3 regions of the Endozoicomonas gorgoniicola genome follow, and region 3 is predicted to be linked to each of the others. Evidence: predicted binding sites of a transcription regulator. Region 3 holds the regulator's gene; each other region holds the start of a gene.
What was found. The regulator sigma-54, encoded in region 3, starts transcription at its own class of promoters, with help from an activator protein. The targets are predictions, from matches to a motif close to TGGCACNNNNNTTGCTNT.

Region 1 (7,008 bases), 6.0 Mb from region 3:
GTTTATTGGTAGCCAGCGCCTGAGCCGGAGTTAATCCCACCGCCAGCAAAGCGGGTACCGTAATCAACCCGCCACCACCGGCAATGGAATCGACAAACCCTGCCGTCAATCCCACCAGAAACAACAACAGCGCCCAGTCCAGACTCAATACAAATTCCAAAGCCAGCCTCTTCGTATAATGGAACGTTGGTAATAATAACGCTGCATTGTACGTAGTTGTGCCTGTTCTGGCATGAGGAATTATGCGGTCTTTATACCGTCTCAAAGCCCAACTTCAGCAGTGCGGCTATAATAGTTTGCTCGTAGTCTCTGAAAGAGTAGAGATCGTTATGAAGACAGCTTCATTCCTTCTGGCCAGTGGTATTTCCACTTCCCTTTTCGCAGCTTCCCTGAGCTTTGATGACCAGACGCGAGCTATACCAGGCACCTTTGGCTTTAGCGCCAAAGGAGCAGGTTTTGTCAATAACGCCTTAGTGTTTTTTACCAAAGTAGAAGGGCAAATATTTCAGATTCTCCCTGTCAAAAAAGCGGGCGGTGTAATGGTTCCGTATAACACTAATGTACAATTGCAAAACGCAAACAGTGACACGGTTCCTACGTATCAACCCTACCCCGGGGGAAGCATTGGCTGGTCTAAGGACAATCTGGATAACTACAACCCTACTTACCGGTTTGATATCTTTGCTGGAGGCATGTACTACTATATGCCCGAAATGTCCTACGAAATGGTGGTAGAAATCGACGGTAGAGTGATTGGCAGTAAAAAAACCAACATCAACAGCAACTGGGATCCGTTAACGCTTAAAGGCGTCTCCTTCGGTAACAACAGCGAATTGAAAGTAACACTGAAACCTATCAGTTTAGGTGAACTGCCTGAGCATAATGATAGCCAGGAGCTGCAGTATGATGAGGCTATAGAGCAGGACACGGTTTCCCCATAACCAAATGAAACTCAGAATAATTCTGATCTTTAAAGGTAAAAAATGTACAAACAAGCCTGCTTAAATATCCGGTCATACACAATCGAATACTTCTGGCTTATTGGGCAGGAGGGCAAAAGCTACATTTTTTTGTTCATGGCTGTTTAGTACAAAACCTGCACAACATTAGGTAAGGCGGGGCTATTGCCCCGTCCTTCCCACAGAACCGTGCGTACGGACCTCGTACACGGCTCCTGCACTCTCTATCCCTTAACAATAAGGGGCAAGAACGCCCGTTTTAACGCCTTCCAAATTGAACAACTTTATCTCATTGAACCAGTTGTTCGGCATGGCTAAATGCGACAGGGGACTGCACGCATTTCTCCATGAACGCATTTTGATGTACTTAAATGGTGGCTTGTAACCCAGTTGCTTCAGCCGACGATGCAGCTTCGCTGGTTTCTTCCACTGTTTCAGTTGTAAACATCTCAGCCTGCGCCTCATCCATCCTGTCAGCCGTTTTAATTCACGACTACAGTTCGCTATCCTGAAGTAATTAGCAAATCCTCGTATCACAGGGTTCAGTTCTCGGATTACTCCTTCAAGGTTCGTTCCCCGATTCCTTTTCGTGATTCGCTTTACCTTTGCTTTCAGTGCGTTGAGCTTCTTTTCCTGTATGCGCGTATAGCTGCTCAGGATTTCAACTCCCAGAAATTTCACACCCTCGCCGCTATGGGCTATGTGTGTTTTATTCTGGTTGACCGTCAGTTTCAGGTCTTGCTCCAGTACTTTGGTCGCCACTTTCAGAGCGTTTTCTGCCGCTGCTTTGGAGCCACACAGAATCAGGATATCGTCCGCATAGCGGACAATCCTGTGCTTGCGTCGCATCATTTCCTGATCAAACGCATCAAGATAGACGTTTGAGATTAAGGGACTGATCACTCCGCCCTGTGGACTGCCTGTTTCCGTGGCTTCCAGTTGATAGCCAACCATCACCCCGCTTTTCAGGAACATTCTGATCAGGTTCAGGATGCTTCCATCTGCCACTTTGTGCCTGAACGCCTTGAGAATTAACTCGTGGTCGAGTCGGTCAAAGCATTTGGACAAGTCCATGTCCACCACCCAGCGTCTGTCGTACTTCCGTATGAACAGGGTCGCCTTGGTAATGGCTTGATGGCAGCTTCGATTCGGTCTGTACCCATAGCTGGACGGGTGGAAGTCCGGATCAAAGATCGGGGTCAGGATATTTAGAAGTGCTTGTTGGACGATTCGGTCTTTTACTGCGGGGATTCCCAGCAGACGCTTTCCACCGTCTTCTTTGTCGATTTCTACACGCTTTACCGGTAGCGGTTTGTAGCGCTTTTCCCGCAATTCAAGCAGTAACTGTTCAAGATTACCACGCAGATTCGAGGCGTAGTCGCTCAGGCTCTGCCCATCTATTCCGGCCGCACCTTTCGCTTTCCATACCTTTTTGAATCCGTTGTAAAGCGCTTCCATCGTCAGCAAGCGCCCATACAGGCTATAATATACTCTCATCAGTTACTGTCTCACGACAGACAGATTGCGCCATCCTTCTACTGTGGCCGGATTCTTCATGGACATTCACAGGCGTTCTGGCTCAAGGCAATCTACCTGCTACCTGTCCTTTACTCCCGAGCGCGGCTCTTTCTTTTAGCAGGATTGTTCCCAACCTCACCAGCCGAAGATGTCCTGCCTCGTCAGGCAGCTTGTGCGCTCACAGTGTCATTCCTGCGGTCTGACTGTTCTTTAAGAATGCTTCACCCCTTCGCAACATCTGCCGCTTTTGACGACACATGCCCTACAGTCACTCTGGCTGTAGTCATTCCGGTTTTGCCCTCCGAACGGTTACCCGCCTTCACAGGCCGGAATTTCATCACTACTACAGGATCATCTGCCACCTCACACCACTGTTACCCTTGAGTTTCCTCTTGCGATAACAGCCCCTGAGATTCAGAGATTGATGCCAGGCTTCCCCAGTTACTAAACGGTTCCCTGTCAGAAATGCCACCCTCAAGCACAGAGTTGGGACTGACTGAGTATCGGGCTTTGCGCTATTTCGCACGCTTGCCGCTCCCAACCTGCCGAATCAGGTTCGCTTGCGCTGTGTACCTCTGACTTCCTATGGCTTCCTTCAGACCCAACCGTTGGCCAGTTACGCCCTTGCCATTCAGATTGCCTTCCCCTCAGTCGGGGCGGCTCAGGCTTCTTTCAGCCTGACGGGTTTGCCCGCTTCGCTGGGCAAACGAAAAAAGCCTGCTTAATCACTTAAGCAGGCTTTTAAAATTCTTCATCAGAGAAGATGGCTGGGGTAGCAGGATTCGAACCTGCGCATACCAGGATCAAAACCTGGTGCCTTACCGCTTGGCGATACCCCAACGATGTCATTAAGACGAGGATGATGGTAGCTAGGGGCAGATTCGAACTGCCGACCCCAGCATTATGAGTGCTGTGCTCTAACCAACTGAGCTACCTAGCCATCAAACCGGCGTGCATTATCTGGATTTCTAATTAATCTGTCAACCGTTATGCCATTGAGCTTAAACTCAAAAACAACCAGACCGGCAACGCAACCTCTGCTTTGCAGAAGCCGACAGAAAAATGGCTGGGGTAGCAGGATTCGAACCTGCGCATACCAGGATCAAAACCTGGTGCCTTACCGCTTGGCGATACCCCAACTGGTGTCGTTAAGACGCTTTCGAAGTTACCATCGTTTCAATCAATGTCAACCAGTGGTTGCAGTCATTGCCTGCAATGGTAGCTAGGGGCAGATTCGAACTGCCGACCCCAGCATTATGAGTGCTGTGCTCTAACCAACTGAGCTACCTAGCCCCGAAAGACGAAGCGCATTTTCAGGATTTATGCCTTGCCTGTCAACCACTTGGGCTGTTTTTTCAGCAAATACCTACTAATACTTCGAAATTGCTACGGATTCTATCTCAGGAGGACACACAGGGTATGACATCATCACGACCGTGAACATACCATGCGTGTTTTTATAGAACAGTTGCATTACATTATTTACACCCGTTATCGCAGTCCCTTGTCTGCCTCAACGGAGGACAACTACATCTACTTTATGCCCGGGGGCAAAGGACTGCTCGGTGCAATCTTTATTCCCTTTAATAAGGGTACTGACGAAGCTGAAAACCTGAAACAGATTCGCCGCATTATTCTTGAGAGCAAAGCCTTCTCTGGTACATAAGGGAAAGCAATAAAATAAGTAACCGCTTCATGGTGGAATCTTACACCTGACCAACTTTGTTCGAAGCTGTTATTTATAGGTGATCAAATCATTTTTTATCATTTATACCCAACCCGATTAAATGATAACGGCACAGGCTTTACTCAATTCCATGATGAATGAATGATTAATCATCAATTCAAAGGAGCATGCGCATTTTAACTGTGCAAACAAGAAATTATGCTTTGACACAAAGCCTAAACATTCAAGTATCATACTGGGGTTTCCTGTTTATCTGCATTTCGGGGGAAGTGCAGGCAGTAAACAGGTAACACTTGTCTGACTTGCTCGATAGGGGATTTTTAATGCTAAAGAAGAAATTTTTTAAAACAAAAAAAGAGGCTGAAGTTACTTTTGAGTTTTCCAGAGACGACATTAAATCCGTAGCACTCGCCGGAGAGTTCAATGAGTGGAGCCCGCTAACAATGAAGTACGTTAAAAAGGACAAGGTTTTTCGTACAAGAGTCCGTCTGCCAAAAGATTCCTCATTCCGTTTCAAATACCTGCTGGATAATGAAACCTGGGAAAACGATTATCAGGCTGACGCTTATGTACCTAACCAGTTCGGTACCGAAGACAGCGTGGTTGATACCAAAAAAAGCGTTTGATAGCGTGTTGATGGCAAAAGAGTCAGCAGCGCTGACTCTTTTTATTTAAAGGGAAGGAGAAGCATTAAACGTTAAAACGGAAGTGCATTACATCGCCATCCTTAACGATGTACTCCTTTCCTTCCAGACGCAGGCGGCCGGCTTCCTTCGCACCCTGCTCACCATTGTACTCAATGAAATCGTCGTAAGAGGTCACCTCGGCACGAATAAAGCCACGCTCGAAGTCAGTATGAATAACGCCTGCGGCCTGAGGCGCTGTGGCACCAATTTTAACCGTCCAGGCACGTACTTCCTTCACACCGGCAGTGAAGTAGGTCTGCAGGTTCAGCAGCTGGTAACCCGCGCGGATCACACGATCCAGACCCGGCTCTTCCATACCCAGGTCCTGCAGGAATTCATCGCGCTCATCGTCTTCCAGCTCGGAAATTTCAGCTTCCAGTTTATTGCAGACAGGTACAACTACTGCACCTTCCTGTTCAGCAATCTCACGCACTTTATCCAGGTAAGGATTATCTTCAAAACCGTCTTCGTCCACGTTAGCAATGTACATGGTCGGCTTGGTGGTCAGCAGGTGGAACATGCGGGCCAGCGCCTGCTCATTGTCGTCCAGCTTCAGAGAGCGAACCGGATTGCCTTCTTCCAGATGCGGAATCAGCTTTTCCAGCAGCGCTTTTTGTGCAACGGCTTCCTTGTCACCACTCTTGGCAACACGAACTACGCGCTGGTGCTGTTTTTCACAGCTTTCCAGGTCAGCCATGGCCAGCTCAATGTTGATGATGCCAATATCCGCTTCAGGGTCGACCTTGTTGGCAACGTGAATAACATTATCGTTTTCAAAACAGCGCACAACGTGGGCAATCGCATCGGTTTCACGGATATTCGCCAGAAACTTGTTACCCAGACCTTCCCCTTTGGAAGCACCTTCTACCAGACCGGCAATATCGACAAACTCCATGGTAGTCGGCAATACACGCTCAGGACTGACAATCGCTGCCAGCTTGTCCAGGCGCGGGTCAGGCATAGCCACTACACCGGCGTTTGGCTCAATGGTACAAAACGGGAAGTTTTCGGCGTCAATACCTGCCTTGGTCAGTGCATTGAACAGAGTGGACTTACCGACGTTGGGCAAGCCAACGATGCCGCATCTAAAACCCATAAAAGTTACCAGCCTTTATCTATTAACAAAAAGAATGAATGGGGCCGGATTATAAGGACTGCCGGATAATAATCCACCTGATTTAATGCTATCGGTTTTGGATCAATGGCACTGACTTAAGGCGCTATCCCTAAAGCAACAAGGGCTGCGGAAGTTTAGGCTTCGTATTGGCCGCCTGGAAGATCATTGTCATCAAATGGTGGAAGGGTGTATTGCTCACCCTGATCAGAAGGTGTTCATTTTGACTGGAGTACGCAACACCATAGCCACTTGTTAGCCGTCTATACATATTAAATCATTGTCGTTTACAAGCTTACATGTTACATTGTTACCCATCATGAAGTAAGGATAAAGTGATGAGCCATGTAATACGAATTCCAGCAAAAATATACAACCGTTTAGAACAACATGCACAAGGCTTTGATACACCAGCTAATGTTATTGAAAAGCTATTGAACCATTATGAAGGCTTAACAAACAAAGCTTTAGAAAGCTCAGAAAAAAGAAAAAAAGATACTACAAAATATATTTTCAGAGATTCTGCATATGGAAAGTCAAGGTTAGTTCATGCAGTTATACGTGAGCATGTTTTAGCCAACCCAGATATTTCATACGAAGAATTGAAGCATCTATTTCCTAAATCTATCCAAGGATCTACAGGTGTTTTCAACGATTCAGAGTATGTGGAAGAAAAATACAAGGGAAAAACAAACAAAAGACACTTCATTAAAGATAATGATCTCATTCAACTTACTGACTGTAAGATTACAGTAAGCACAGAATGGGGAGCTGGAAATATTAATGGCTTCCTTCAAAGCGCATCATCTTTGGGCTACGAAATAATACCAAGCAGCGACGGCTAAATCGGGTAGCCGGAGGTCTCTAACCTCCAGCCCCCACACCACACCGGCGTGCGGGTCCGCACCGGGCGATTCACCGAGGATGGTGAAACCTGATCCACAAGTCTTTCAGGGAAACAAGCCCGAGTTTACTGAGAGAACTGTCGTTTAATGCTAACTGTGCCGCATAGGTTTTGCTTAGCCGGTAATACCCTTTGCTACT
Region 2 (7,008 bases), 3.8 Mb from region 3:
ACTGTGATCTTTTACAGATCACTGATTGCTACATCTTTGATCTTTGGCCATGCGACATTGGCTTCCTGAATATTTCCGGGTACATCTTTTACCCAGATTCTCTGAACATTTTTATCTTTGTTCAGGTAGAGCTTGCCGTTTTCAACCCGCCAGGCATTGGGGTCAATATCAAACTTTTTCTCTACCTTGGTTCCGAAGGCGCAGTAGCCACCATACTGGGGCGCGTATCGATCAGGGTCTGCACGAAATGCATCTCTGTTGGCGGCCGATGAGAATTTGAAAATGGCGTTTTTGTAAGTGGCTGTATATTCAAATGAACCCTCTACTGGCTTGCCTTCTGTGAAATAACTCACGGCATCAAAACCATGCAGTGCTACATCATTCGCATCTGCGTTTATATCGATATCTGCTGCGAATAATGCGCCGCTGAAAGCGATGGCTGAAGCAAATGCCAGAGTATTCAACACTCTTTTTACTGGTTTCATTTTTCTTTCCGTCCCGCTGCTGACTTGTCTTGATTAGAAATATATCTTTGCTGGAACGACGATTAGGTTAAAATAATCTCTTTTTTGGATCAGATCGTATCGAATTGCCTATGGATCAGCTTTCCAGAGCTCTCAGCCAATACTCTATTTCTACAGGCGTCTTCTATTCCGGAAGGCTTTGCGGCCTGAGTTCTTTTGATAAACCGGAAGAGCAGGCCGGGCATCTGCACCTGTTGCGCAGGGGGACGATGACCGTTCAGGGAGCTGGCAGAGAGAAGCAAATATTTACCGAGCCAACGTTGATCTTCTATCCGCGACCTGCGGAGCACTCCATTAAATCTGGCTTAATTGGTATGGCTGAGATTGTCTGTGCGGAAGTTTATTATGGATGTGGCCCCGATAATCCTTTGGCGAACTCTTTGCCCTCACTGATCTGCCTTCCACTCTCTCAAAGCAGGAGAATTAAAGATACGGCAGAGTGGTTATTTGAAGAGGCTTTTGGCAAAGAAAAAGCCCGGCAGTTGATGATGGATCGAATCAGCGAGCTGCTGACTATTCAAATGCTTCGTCATGTTTTGGCATCCGGTCAGGTAAATGGTGGCTTGCTTGCCGGTATGACCCACCCCAAACTCTCGAAAGCGCTGGATGAGCTTCACAGAGAGCCTGCCAGAAACTGGTCCCTGCAGGAAATGGCAGAAGTGGCCACCATGTCCAGGGCGCGCTTTGCGTTGCAGTTTCGTGTCACTATCGGCCAGACACCGGGAGATTATCTGGCCGCTTTGCGTGTCGATCTTGCCAAAAAATATCTGAGGCAAGAGAAACCGGTCGGTTGGGTAGCCAATGAAGTAGGCTATGAAAATGCTTCGGGTTTGGCACGGGTTTTTAGAAGCAGAACAGGGCGGTCTCCCAAAGAGTGGCAAAAGGTTGCACTAAAAGAGATAGAATAAATGATCCCTGATCGTTCCTGAGGGGGGGCAATAATGCCAGGTGGTTTGTTCACCTTCTTCTATAGAACGCCATAATCCCCCTGTGTCAGCTTATTTGGCATCTCTTTTGCTTAAACCTCAATAACGTTTGGATTATTGGGCAGTTGCAGTGCATCACATCGGAATAATACGAGTCATGTTGGTACAAAAGCCAACAACAGCAAAAACACCGACATGTTTTAGTGCGAAAAAGCTCACCAATGCACCTGCTTGGTGCAAATTGGCTGGAGCTTGGTTGTGAATATTGCTGCAACGCCATTAACAGCCTCTCGCGAAGACCATCCTGGGTTAGATACCCAACGGTGGCTGGCACGCTTTAGTGCCGAGTTTTCTGTAAAGCAGAGAGGTACCCGTCTGGGTAAAACCGAACACTTTGGCCCATTAAGAGTGCAGCGCCCTTTCTTTCCGGAAGGCCCGGAATGTTTGCATTTCTATTTATTGCATCCGCCGGGTGGTTTGGTAGGGGGTGACCAGCTGTCGATTGATTTAGTGCTCCGAGATGGTGCGCATGTATTAATGACCACGCCATCTGCCGGAAAAATCTACAACAACATCAGTGGCATTCCCCAGGGACAACATGTCTCATTAACTATCGACGACGGCACCATTCTGGAATACCTGCCCCAGGAAAATATTGTGTTTGATGGCGCTGACGGCCAACTCATCACCACCATTGATATCTCCGGTGATGGTTTGTTCCTTGGCTGGGAAATTACCTGCCTGGGTCGTTTCGAAAGTGAACAGTTCTTTGAGCGCGGACAGCTGATGCAAAGCCTGATGTTGCGGCGTGATGGACGGCCATTGTTTTCTGATCGTTTGCAGTTTTCTGCTTCTTCGCCGCTGCAGGAAAGCCGTGTGGGTTTTAATAATTACCATGTGTTTGGCACTTTTTTAATTAACCGCAACGTGATGTCGGACACCAATGAGCTGGGCGAAAAAATTATTGCCTGGCAGGAAGGCATTAATAGCCGTTATCAGCAATTAACCGTGGCTGTCACACAAAAGCCCGATGCATTTATCGCCCGGATTTTAGGCAATAAAGCAGAGCAGGTACGCAACTGTTTTGAGCATTTATGGCAACAACTACGAACCGATGTTGTCGGTAGAGAAGCCTGTGCCCCAAGAATCTGGCGTACATAAAATAAACAGTTCAGAAAAGGAGAAACCACGTGGAATTGTCTCCCAGAGAAAAAGATAAATTGCTGATTTTTGTTGCAGCTGAGTTAGCACAAAAGCGCAAAGACCGTGGAGTAAAACTCAACTACCCGGAAAGCATCGCGTTAATCAGTGCCTTTATTATGGAAGGTGCCCGCGATGGCCGTACGGTTGTCGATTTAATGAATGCCGGGCGTCAGCTTCTGAATCATGAAGATGTGATGGATGGTATTGCGGACATGTTGGATGAAGTGATGGTCGAAGCCACGTTCCCGGATGGTACGAAGCTTGTCACCGTCCATAACCCAATTGCCTGAAAGTTGGCTGCTTCAATAACGTTTTCAGAGAATGCAGGAAGCAAAAGAAATGATTCCAGGTGAAATTATTTGCGCTGACAGCGACATCGAAATTAATGTTGGCCGTAAAACCGCAGAGGTGAAAGTGGCGAATACCGGTGATCGTCCGATTCAGGTTGGCAGTCATTATCACTTTTACGAGACCAATTTAGCGCTGCGTTTTGATCGGGAAGCGACCAAAGGCTTTCGGTTGAATATCGCTGCGGGTACTGCGGTTCGTTTTGAGCCGGGTCAGGTGCGTACGGTCGAGCTGGTGCAGTATGCCGGTAAAAAAGAGGTCTACGGTTTCCGTGGCGATGTGATGGGCAAGGTATAAGAGAACGGGGAGTCGTTGGAATGGCTAAAATTGATCGTCGCGCGTATGTCGATATGTATGGCCCAACCGTGGGTGACAAGGTTCGTTTAGCCCGAAAATTTCATAAAAATGTAGCAGACACTCAAAAGTCTCGGTTTTTTATGATTCTGATTGTGGCTATCACCGTGGATCGCCTTGAAAGCTCATTTTGAACGCACAGCATCACTCCAGCAGTTCATGCGTGTTCTATTTTTAACCAATTTGCTGTTGGCAGGACAAAGAAAACCCCTCACTCTCTGCCAATGGGGTGATTTCTCGGAGGCACTTGGTCATTCTGACTGCTAACCGGGCTTGAGACGTGGCATTGAGTAAAAGATTTCGGTCACGTATCGAAGTAACTCTTTCAAAGGGCAGTTGCTGGGCAGGTGAAGTTTGATTCGGTCTTTGTATTCAACCACTTTTACTGCGATCTTGCATAGTTTCACGATCACTGTAGAAGGCTGGGCATTTTCCAGTTTCGTTCCTTTCAGGGCTTTTGTTCTCAGCTCATGGTGCAGAACATAAGCAGCACAGGCATAAAACATCCTCAAATGGTTTGCCAGGAACCCCTGGTCTGAAAGCCTGTCTCCAGACAGGTCGCTTTTCAGGTGCTTTATGTAGTTTTCATCCTGCCCCCTGGGGCAATAGAGTTCTTCATAAATAGTGCCTGTCAGAAAACCTATGAAAATTGAGTCACTGACATTCATCAAACAGTAGAACTGCTCCGCAAGCATTATCAGAGTCTCGCTTATAGGGCACTTCTTGATCAAAGTGCTTGCAAAATAGCCAAAACTGCCATTTTACGAACGTGCAGAACCCTCATGCACCCATGATCAAATTTCGGACGGCAAAAGACTGCTGTCAGTAGGGCTAAAAATCCCGTTCTTGTAAAATCCTGCCCAAGCGCTTCAGGTTGCCACCCACAACCGCAAGGGCAACATAGCGCTTGAAGGCATCAATGCCCTTGTCCGGACATTTATCGAGGCCATTGGCTTCCAGAGCATTAATGTCAGACTCTACGGCGGAATGCTTTCTTTTTGCCCGGGTAAACTCAAGGTGGTGCTCTCGTTTTTTGTCTTCTGCGGAAAGCCTGCCTTTCTTCGGCAGAATGGTTCGTTCCAGAAAGCCATCAAGTTCCTCAAGGTTGGCGGGGCTCCAGAACCCTTTGTCATAACTGACCTGGCTCAGCATGGGAAAGCGTTGTTTTGCTCCTTTTGCGATAGGCACTGCAACCTGATCGTCTGTCTGCTTTTGCATCACATGGTGATTCAGCGTGAAGCCAAACTGGTCTTGCAGTACGCATACCCGCAACCCCAACTCTACAGGAACTCCGGCTTTACCCTTGCTGATCCATTCTGTGTGGGGTTCAAAAATCGAGAACACCTTGTCGCTGTGAGGAATCTGCTGATGCTCGATCACCCGACGATAAATCAGATTAATCTGGTGACGACTGTGGGCAATGTAGTATTTGAGATTCTCCAGCGCAGACTCATCGGGGGCGCTTTTTTCTACCAGGGCAGCTGTGCTTTCTGCCTTGCGGATAATGTCGAGACTGTACTTAATGTATTCAAGGTGTGCCGTTTCAATATCGTGCTGACGTGACCGCTGTTTAAACTCGCAGGCAGCAACGGAATGTTTCAGATTCCGCACCTTGTGATAGCGCTTTCGATGCTGTTTTTTCAGGTATTCCCGCTGACGCCACGCTGGTAACTGGTACTGGCCAGCCAGGGTGGACGCAAACTCAATAGCCTTACGACAGGCATCGTTTAACAGGCTGATGTCTGTGGGAAAATGAACATCGGTCTTGACTACAAACGAATCGGCACGGCCATATAGCGGCTCATCTTTTTTTTAACCAGTTGATGGCCTGCTGCCACGACAATCTGGTTTACCTGGTCCAGTATTTCGGGCGTGAACAGGCTGATATTATCCTGCAATGTCTGGATATGATAAGAGTGCGTGCAGTAAGGACCGTGCCCAAGCATTTTCCGTAGCGTGCCGTGTTCATTGGCCAGCTCCTGAAGACGGTCATAATCACAGTTAGTGACCAGCCGCAGGGTGCCAAACACCAGTATGTTCCAGAGATCCATACCGGGACGACCATTATTACTGCTGGCAGGAATCATACTTTCAAGAACTTGAAAGACCTGCTCTCTCAGATCAGGTGTAACCCATATGTGCTGCAAGCCCCGCAAAAGCCGGGGAATATCATCTCTGGACTTGGGGTTGAATGTGATGGCGGAGATATCAACCTCGCCCAACTGCATTTGTGGATTAATGGTTTGACGCATAAACTCGAAAACAGCCTGTCTGGGAAAATCTTCGAGTATTATATTTGGCCTCAGGCTGTGTTTTTCAAGGGCTTGAGGGTTTTCGGACAGGCACTATTTAGGAAAGCAAGTAGTTATGTAAAGTTAACTCTATTAGCCCTTTATCAGCAGGAAAGTCGTACGCAAATAGCTTTACATAAAACTGTGCTTTCTCCGTTGGAACCAGAATTTCTGTTCATCCAGGTGTCCTTCACAGTTGCTGCAACCACTGAAGTAATGATTTGTTTTCTTTCCAATCTGGTATGTTTGGTGCTGGCGTCGGACTGACTTTCTCGATAGCTGCCCGCTTCATTTCCAAATTTGCCCTGGCATACAGCTCGTGACCAGTTTTCGCCACACCGCCTGATAGCGGCGTATCGACCTGGGGTTATACCTGAACACTTGCAACTGGCTCAGCGCGTCAAAAATTAATTCATTGAGTGAGTATTTTACTGCTTTGTTCGGGCGGGAGCTCATACATAAACCTCCATCAATTGACTGTGGCACCATGGCCATGAACAGAATGATGGAAATATTATGTAAAGTATTTTAGTTCCACTTCATTGAAATTGCTGATGATTTTAGCAGTAGCTTTTTATAATTCGCTGCTTTCCTAAATAAGCCTTATGTAATGCTTTCCATAATGCCTATATCGGTCGCAATACCAAACTCCCTTCACAGTGATCAGAGCATTTGTTTTATTGATGCAGCGCAGTCTTGCATTATTGCTGAACTGATATAGTGCTGATCACCCTATGATCAAAATATCCTGACACAGGACTCTGTTGTAAGCGTTTATGATTGAATTAGTCTCTACGAATGAAGAAATATCCCGTATCGTTATTGTCTCTGCAGACCTGAAAGCAGCAAAAGACATAGATGCTTGGCAAAAAAATGTTGTGAGAGATGATCCGGAGAATCCGGTCTTAGAGCATTACACATTGCAGGCCGATAATATTTTTAAAGTCCCTTCAGTGTTCGAACAGGATGACTGCCTGGCCAATACCAACCTGCTGATGGTGGTCTTTGGTGACAGCAGGGCAGACCGACTGCCGGAAGCCTTTATTCAGCTATTCAGTGCTCATAACCTGTGCCCTTTAGTGGTCTTGCCGAATGAATTATCTCTGACTTTGACAGACACTGGTCTGGAGCCATCCCAGGTTGTTACCGTAACAACCGAGCAAAGCTCTAAAGCCGCCGTTGACAAGATTCTTGATCCATTTGTTGGCTCAGGCATGATTAACCTGCCGGTTGATGATCTCAAACATATAGCAACGCCGGGCTCCGAAGGGCTGCTTATAAGCGCACAAGCGTCAGGACCGGATGGCGCATCGGAAGCCACAAAAAAAGCCATGGCACTTCATAAGGCATCACATCCGGCAG
Region 3 (7,008 bases):
AGCTGTCTGTTTGGCAAACAGCCAAAACATCTGGGGCGAATGACTGGATTATTGCTTTTAAGCGGTTATGCCGCCTACACCGTCTGGCTGTTTATTCATCACTGAAGGAACTACTGTCGCCAAATCGGTTCTAAGGCATGGAGCGGACAACGACCTACCCCTTAACGCATAACCGTTTTACAATAGGGCGTTTCGCAGCCACGTTTAAGACAGTTATTCATTATGACCAACAATGACGAGCAGTTCATTGCCATAGGAAGACGTACCGTATCCATGGAGTTGGAGGCCGTTCAGAAGCTTCTGAACCGGGTAAACAGCAGTTTTGCCCGGGCCTGTGAGGTTATGCTGGCCTGTAGCGGCCGTATCATTGTGGTAGGCATGGGCAAATCTGGTCACATTGCCCGTAAAATCGCCGCCACCCTGGCCAGCACAGGAACCCCTTCTTTCTTCGTGCATCCCGGTGAAGCCAGCCATGGTGACATGGGTATGATTACTTCTGAAGATGTGGTTCTGGCTCTGTCCAACTCCGGCGAAACCAACGAAGTCGTTACGCTTCTGCCGGTGCTGAAACGGATGGGGACACCACTGGTCAGCATGACCGGCAATCCCGATTCCTCTCTGGCCCGGGACGCTGACGCACACATTAATACCGGTGTCGACAAAGAAGCCTGCCCGCTGGACCTGGCTCCCACTTCCAGCACCACCACCGCACTGGTGATGGGCGATGCCCTGGCGATAGCCCTGCTGGAAGCCCGTGGTTTTACCGCTGAAGACTTTGCTTTCTCGCACCCGGGCGGCTCCCTGGGCAAACGTCTGCTGCTGAAGGTCAAAGACGTTATGCACAGTGGCAGACGCATTCCGGAAGTAACTCAGGGTACCAAGATCAGTGAAGCCCTGCTGGAAATGACTCACAAAGGGCTGGGCATGACTTCCATTGTGGACGAAGACCGTAAAGTCGTGGGCATCTTCACCGACGGTGACCTGCGCCGTGCCCTGGATAAAGGTGTGAATCTGCGCCAGACCGACATCGATGATGTCATGACCAGTCACTGCAAAACCATCTCACCCGATATCCTCGCCGCTGAAGCCCTGAAGATTATGGACGACCGTAAAATCAACGCCCTGATCTGTGTCGATGCCGACGACCAGCCTGTTGGCGCTATTAATATGCACGATTTACTGAAAGCAGGTGTTGTATGATCGACTCATCCCTGAAGCCTTCTGCTGCCAAAGTGCGTCTGGCAGTCTTTGATGTTGATGGCGTACTGACCGACGGCAAGCTGTTTTTTGGCGAACAGGGTGAAGCACTGAAATGCTTCCATACACTGGACGGCCATGGCCTGAAAATGCTGCAACAGGCTGGTATCAAAACAGCGATCATTACCGGACGACGTTCGACGTTTGTCGAGAAGCGCGCAAGTGACCTGGGTGTCGATTTTCTGTATCAGGGCCGTGAGGATAAGATCAATGCCCTGAACGAACTGTTGGAAGCCCAACACTTCAGCATGGACGAAATCGCGTATCTGGGCGATGACCTGCCAGACCTGCCCGTTATCCGCCGTGTTGGTTTTGGCTGCGCAGTGATCAATGCGCATCCATTTGTCCGTCAGCATGCACAGGCAGTAACCGATCACCATGGAGGCCTGGGTGCTGCAAGGGAGTTCTGTGACTTTATCCTTGATGCCCAGGGTAAGCTGGAGCCGATGCTGGCAGAATACCTTTAAGCATTAATTTATTGTAATTCGAGGCCAGTCCCTGAGTGACTGGCTTCTTTATCAACAGGAATCACACACCTGATGCCCATAACCAGCTCTTACAAAAGCTATCTGTTAGTTGCCTGTGTGCTGATGACCATGGTTGGGATAGGCTACTGGTCATACGACGGTACTTTGCATGTTACAAAACAGAATCGTCAGCCAGAAATACAGGAAAACGCAGACTACTATCTGGTAGACGCCACCATTACCCAGTTCAATGAAACGGGAACACTGGAATACGAGCTGACTTCCAACGCCATTACTCACTATCCGCATAATGACACCACCCTGCTAAAGACTCCCCATCTGCGCAACTACAGTGACCCACAAAAACCCATAGTAACCGATGCCCTGAACGGCAAGCTGTTGCCCGGAGACCAGGATATTGAACTCTGGGACGACGTGGTCATGATCCAGACCGACACCAGCAACGGCAGCCAGGTACGTATGGACACCGATTTTATCACCATATACTCTGAGCAAAGTCTTGCTGTAACAGATCGTCCGGTTCTGATTACTAACGACACTGGTCGTACCAGAGCCATCGGTATGGAAGCGTTCTACAAGGACAGTCTGATTAAACTCAAATCAAGGGTACGAGGATTCCATGAACCTAAACAGCCTTGAGCCGAAACAAAAGCTTGAGCCGAAACAAAAGCTTGAGCCGAAAAAAAAGCTTGAGCGGAAAAAAAAGCCTGCGCGTAATGCAAAAATAGCTATACGTTCAATTTTAGGCATCTTACTGCTACTGCCCACCCTGACCATGGCACTGCCATCGGATCGGGAAATGCCCATCGAAATCGAGTCCGACTCGGCAGACATTGACAACAAAAAAGGTGTTTCAGTCTACCGGGGCGATGTCGTAATGACCCAGGGCAGCACCCGAATTACCGGCGATGTGGTCACGGTATACACCAAAGACCAGGAAGTGCAAAAGGTTGTTGCCGAAGGCGTTAACAAGCGCGCTTACTACGAAGAAGAACAGCCCGATGCCCAGGGAATATTGCAGGCATGGGGACATACGATTGATTACAAAGTGCTGGATGAGAAAATCCATCTGATCCGTCAGGCTCAGCTCATACAGAAAGGTGACTCGTTCAAGGGTGAGCGCATCGACTACGACCTGAAGCAACAGAAAGTCAACGCCAAAGGTCTGGAAAACAGAAAAGGCGAAGGACGAGTACAGATGGTCATTCAGCCCAGAACCGAGCAACAGGAAAAGAATTAACCTGATGGTTACGCTAAAGGCAGAACACCTCAGTAAAAGCTACAAAGGCAGAAAGGTCGTAAAAGACGTCTCTCTGGTCGTCAACAGCGGCCAGATTGTGGGTCTGCTGGGACCTAACGGGGCAGGTAAAACCACCTGTTTTTACATGATTGTTGGTCTGGTAAAAGCCGATGGTGGTAAAGTCAGCATTAACGACAAAGACCTGACCCATTTGCCCATGCATGGGCGGGCAAGAGCCGGTGTTGGCTACCTGCCACAGGAAGCCTCAATATTCCGCAAGCTGTCGGTAACAGACAATATTCTTGCCATCCTGCAAACTCGCAAAGACCTCAATAAACAGCAACAACTCGACAAGATGGAATCGCTGCTGGATGAGTTCAACATAGGTCATATCCGCGACAGCGCCGGTATGAGCCTGTCAGGCGGTGAACGCCGGCGGGTGGAAATAGCCAGGGCGCTGGCCACTGACCCTGATTTTGTCCTGCTCGACGAGCCATTTGCCGGTGTTGACCCGATCTCGGTCGGGGACATCAAGGCGATTGTCAGGCAACTGCAGAGCCGTGGCATTGGCGTACTGATCACCGATCATAATGTTCGTGAAACACTGGATATCTGTGAAAAGGCTTATATTGTCAGCGAAGGCGGCATCATTGCCGAAGGTGACAGCCAGACCGTTTTGAGCAACCAGAAGGTTCGTGACGTTTACCTGGGCCATCAGTTCAGTTTGTAGCCAGTCACATTCCGGGAAGAGCTTCCCTCTTCCCGCACCGGCTTCATGCCAGTTTTGCTTTTCACTATTAATATTCTGTGCTTATAATCCGGTGACACGGAATGCATCTCAAGACGACGATGTGCAAACGGAAATGTGCAAACGAAAATGTGCAAACGAAAATGTGCAGAGACGAACCGGTGGAACTTATCCTCTGATCAGCCATTCCACTCAGTGCGAAGGAACGCACAGCGTATAAAGTAAACAGCCATAAGCAGAAATGCAGCTTTCGTCGCCTGGAATACTGCATTTTCACAGCAAAAGGTACACGGTTGCCCTATGAAGCCCTCTCTACAGCTTAAAATGGGTCAGCAGTTGACGATGACACCTCAACTGCAACAAGCCATTCGCCTGTTACAGCTTTCGACACTGGATCTGCAACAGGAAATCCAGGAGGCGCTGGAATCCAACCCGATGCTGGAAAGCGAAGAGGCCATTCAGGATCAGGAGAGCCGCGACCGGGAAGCCAGTAACGCCGCTGAAGGTGAGCAACTGGTTGATCTCAATGCCCAGGAGCCACCGGCTTCCTCAGAGTCTCAGGAACCCGAATGGTCAGAAAGCATTCCAAAGGACCTGCCCGTCGATTCCGGATGGGAGGAGATTTACTCCAGCATGCCATCAGGCAGTAACGATGAGTTTGACCCCCTGAGTCGCTCCCGAACCACGGAGTCCCTGCAGGAACACCTGCAATGGCAACTGAACCTGACCCCCACCACCGATACCGACAGGGTGCTGGGTGAAGCGATCATCGAAGCCACTAACCCTGATGGTTATCTGACAACGCCACTGGACGATATCCACCAGAGCCTTGCCCTGGATCCGGCGTTTGAAGAACTCGATCTTGATGAGCTGAAAGTCATGCAATGCCGTATTCAGCAGTTTGACCCGGTTGGCTGTGGCAGTGAAAACCTGAAAGAGTGCCTGTCCGTACAACTGGCTCAGCTGTCGTCACAAACACCCTTTATTCACGAAGCCCAAAAGCTGATTGATCACCATCTGGAAGCCCTGGGCAGCCGCGATTACAGCCAGATTATGCGCCGCACCCGGATGAAAGAGCATCAGCTCAAAGAAGCTCTGGGGCTGATACAGAGCCTGAACCCCAAGCCAGGCTCTGGAGTGGATCAAAGCGAACCGGAGTACATCACACCGGATATTTCCGTTCGAAAAATCAAAGAGCGCTGGGTGGTCGAACTGAATTCTGAGTCACTGCCTCGTCTGCGTATCAACAACAGCTATGCGTCAATGGTTCAGCGAGCCAACAGCAGCCGGGACAACCAGTTTATGAAAAACCAGCTGCAGGAAGCCCGCTGGTTTTTGAAAAACCTGCAAAGCCGTAATGAAACATTACTCAAAGTCGCTACCAAGATCGTTAACTTCCAGCAGGGCTTTCTGGAACAGGGCGACGAAGGTATGAAACCGCTGGTGCTTGCGGATATCGCTGAAGCTGTGGATATGCATGAATCAACTATTTCCCGGGTCACAACCCAGAAGTACATGCATACGCCCAGGGGTGTCTATGAGCTGAAGTATTTCTTTTCCAGCCATGTCAGCACAGACAGCGGTGGAGAGTGTTCGTCCACAGCTATTCGCGCACTGATCAAAAAGCTGGTTCAGGATGAAAATCCGAAAAAACCGCTCAGTGACAACAAAATTGCCGGTTTACTGGGAGAGCAGGGTATAAAAGTAGCCCGACGAACCATCGCCAAGTATCGGGAGTCGATGCATATACCCCCTTCCAATGAACGCAAGCGCCTGGTGTAAGTCATGTAGAGTGCTTAACGATAAGTACCCGAACAATGAAACTTATTAGCAGGAATTTTAGCAGGAATTTTTCGGACAGAACCTTAAGGTAAAAATCCTGTATTTTTTTGCTTCAGGACAGCACCAATGTTATTAACGGTGATAAAATCTAAACAGACCAGTTCGAAAATCCCGGGAACTGGCTACTGTCTCCAAACGGGATCAGCAGGAGAGCGTTACATGCAAGTCAACATCAGTGGACATCATGTAGAGGTGACTCAAGCTCTGAAAGACTATGTCACTAAAAAACTCGACCGACTGGCAGCTCACTTCGATAACATCACTAATGTACAAGTCACCTTGAGCGTAGAGAAACTACTGCACAAGGCAGAAGCGATTCTGCACATACGTGGAGCTGACATCAATGCGACCGCTGAATCCGATGACATGTACGCGGCTATTGACGATTTGTCAGATAAAATCGACCGACAGCTGGTAAAACACAAGGAAAAGACGCTCGATCGCATGCAGGGAGCCCGAGGCTGAATCCACAACCGACTGAAGGCCCCTGGCTTTCAGTCGACTCCCATTCAGTCATCGGCTTCTTATTTTGCACTCGCACCCTGTGAGTCTTCCAATCGTTGTATGATTATTAAAAACATCTTAACCCCCGAACGCACCCTCCATGGTGTGCAAGGGGTCAGCAAAAAGAAAATCCTGGAAACAATTGCGGAACAGATCAGTGAACATGTTCCCGCCATCAACGCCAAGGATCTGTTCAACAACCTCATCAACAGAGAACGACTGGGTACCACCGGACTGGGCAACGGCATTGCACTGCCTCACTGCCGCTCCAAAGCCTGCCCGGAGCCAACCGGGCTGTTCATTCGTCTGTCAGAACCCGTCGATTTTGACGCGGTGGACCGGGAGCCTGTTGACCTGATTTTCGCGTTGATCGTCCCTGAAGAAAGCACTCAGGAACACCTTGATATCCTGAAAGCCCTGGCCCAGCGCTTTACCGATGATTACCTTCTCGGTCAGATCCGGTCAGCTAACTCTTCGGAAAGCCTGTATCAGATACTGACAGCACCGGCCTGACGGCCTGCCCGGTTCAACGGCTGTCCGATTCTCCTCAGAATGAAAAGGCTGAAAGTATTACCTATCCTTGAAATAAAGAAACAGGTTTTAATCTCGTTGAGTTCATCTATCCTTCAACATTAAAACCTGTTATCTGTTATAAAAAGCTCCGCATAAAGGGACCCCCCATGAAACTCGTTATCATCAGCGGCCGCTCAGGTTCAGGAAAAAGTGCAGCACTCCATGCACTTGAGGATCAGGGATACTATTGTGTCGACAACCTGCCAGCCACTATGCTCAACCAGCTACCTGAACAACTTAGCGAAGGCGCCAACGAGCCCCCCAAAATGGCAGTCAGCATTGATGTTCGTAATGTTCCCGGAGCCCTGGAGCATTTCCCAAGACTGCTGAAAAAACTCAGGCAACAGGGAATCGAT

Region 1: NX722_RS00135 (isoamylase early set domain-containing protein) is a predicted target of sigma-54. The motif match lies at 4,272-4,289, and genes of this name have one in related genera.
Region 2: NX722_RS09760 (urease accessory protein UreD) is a predicted target of sigma-54. The motif match lies at 1,528-1,545, and genes of this name have one in related genera.

The regions. Positions count from the first base shown of each region.
Region 1 is NZ_JAPFCC010000001.1:24,931-31,938, reverse strand. Features, by position in the region: gene NX722_RS00180 (TSUP family transporter) at 1-160, opposite strand, end outside; gene NX722_RS00175 (hypothetical protein) at 330-941, shown strand; gene ltrA (group II intron reverse transcriptase/maturase) at 1,191-2,456, opposite strand; gene NX722_RS00165 (hypothetical protein) at 3,038-3,202, shown strand; tRNA gene NX722_RS00160 (tRNA-Gln) at 3,242-3,316, opposite strand; tRNA gene NX722_RS00155 (tRNA-Met) at 3,341-3,417, opposite strand; tRNA gene NX722_RS00150 (tRNA-Gln) at 3,541-3,615, opposite strand; tRNA gene NX722_RS00145 (tRNA-Met) at 3,694-3,770, opposite strand; gene NX722_RS00140 (hypothetical protein) at 3,925-4,143, shown strand; gene NX722_RS00135 (isoamylase early set domain-containing protein) at 4,488-4,790, shown strand; gene ychF (redox-regulated ATPase YchF) at 4,855-5,946, opposite strand; gene NX722_RS00125 (hypothetical protein) at 6,303-6,809, shown strand; gene ltrA (group II intron reverse transcriptase/maturase) at 6,880-7,008, opposite strand, start outside.
Region 2 is NZ_JAPFCC010000001.1:2,148,472-2,155,479, reverse strand. Features, by position in the region: gene NX722_RS09770 (YHS domain-containing (seleno)protein) at 12-485, opposite strand; gene NX722_RS09765 (AraC family transcriptional regulator) at 596-1,432, shown strand; gene NX722_RS09760 (urease accessory protein UreD) at 1,709-2,611, shown strand; gene ureA (urease subunit gamma) at 2,641-2,943, shown strand; gene NX722_RS09750 (urease subunit beta) at 2,993-3,298, shown strand; gene NX722_RS09745 (hypothetical protein) at 3,319-3,489, shown strand; partial or broken gene NX722_RS09740 (transposase) at 3,619-3,978, opposite strand; one part of gene NX722_RS09735 (ISNCY family transposase) at 4,187-5,163, opposite strand; one part of gene NX722_RS09735 (ISNCY family transposase) at 5,163-5,607, opposite strand; gene NX722_RS09730 (FtsZ/tubulin family protein) at 6,423-7,008, shown strand, end outside.
Region 3 is NZ_JAPFCC010000001.1:5,993,347-6,000,354, reverse strand. Features, by position in the region: gene NX722_RS26985 (calcium/sodium antiporter) at 1-105, shown strand, start outside; gene NX722_RS26980 (KpsF/GutQ family sugar-phosphate isomerase) at 223-1,200, shown strand; gene NX722_RS26975 (KdsC family phosphatase) at 1,197-1,724, shown strand; gene lptC (LPS export ABC transporter periplasmic protein LptC) at 1,797-2,384, shown strand; gene lptA (lipopolysaccharide transport periplasmic protein LptA) at 2,365-2,985, shown strand; gene lptB (LPS export ABC transporter ATP-binding protein) at 2,990-3,715, shown strand; gene NX722_RS26955 (RNA polymerase factor sigma-54) at 4,034-5,515, shown strand; gene hpf (ribosome hibernation-promoting factor, HPF/YfiA family) at 5,735-6,040, shown strand; gene ptsN (PTS IIA-like nitrogen regulatory protein PtsN) at 6,140-6,592, shown strand; gene rapZ (RNase adapter RapZ) at 6,760-7,008, shown strand, end outside.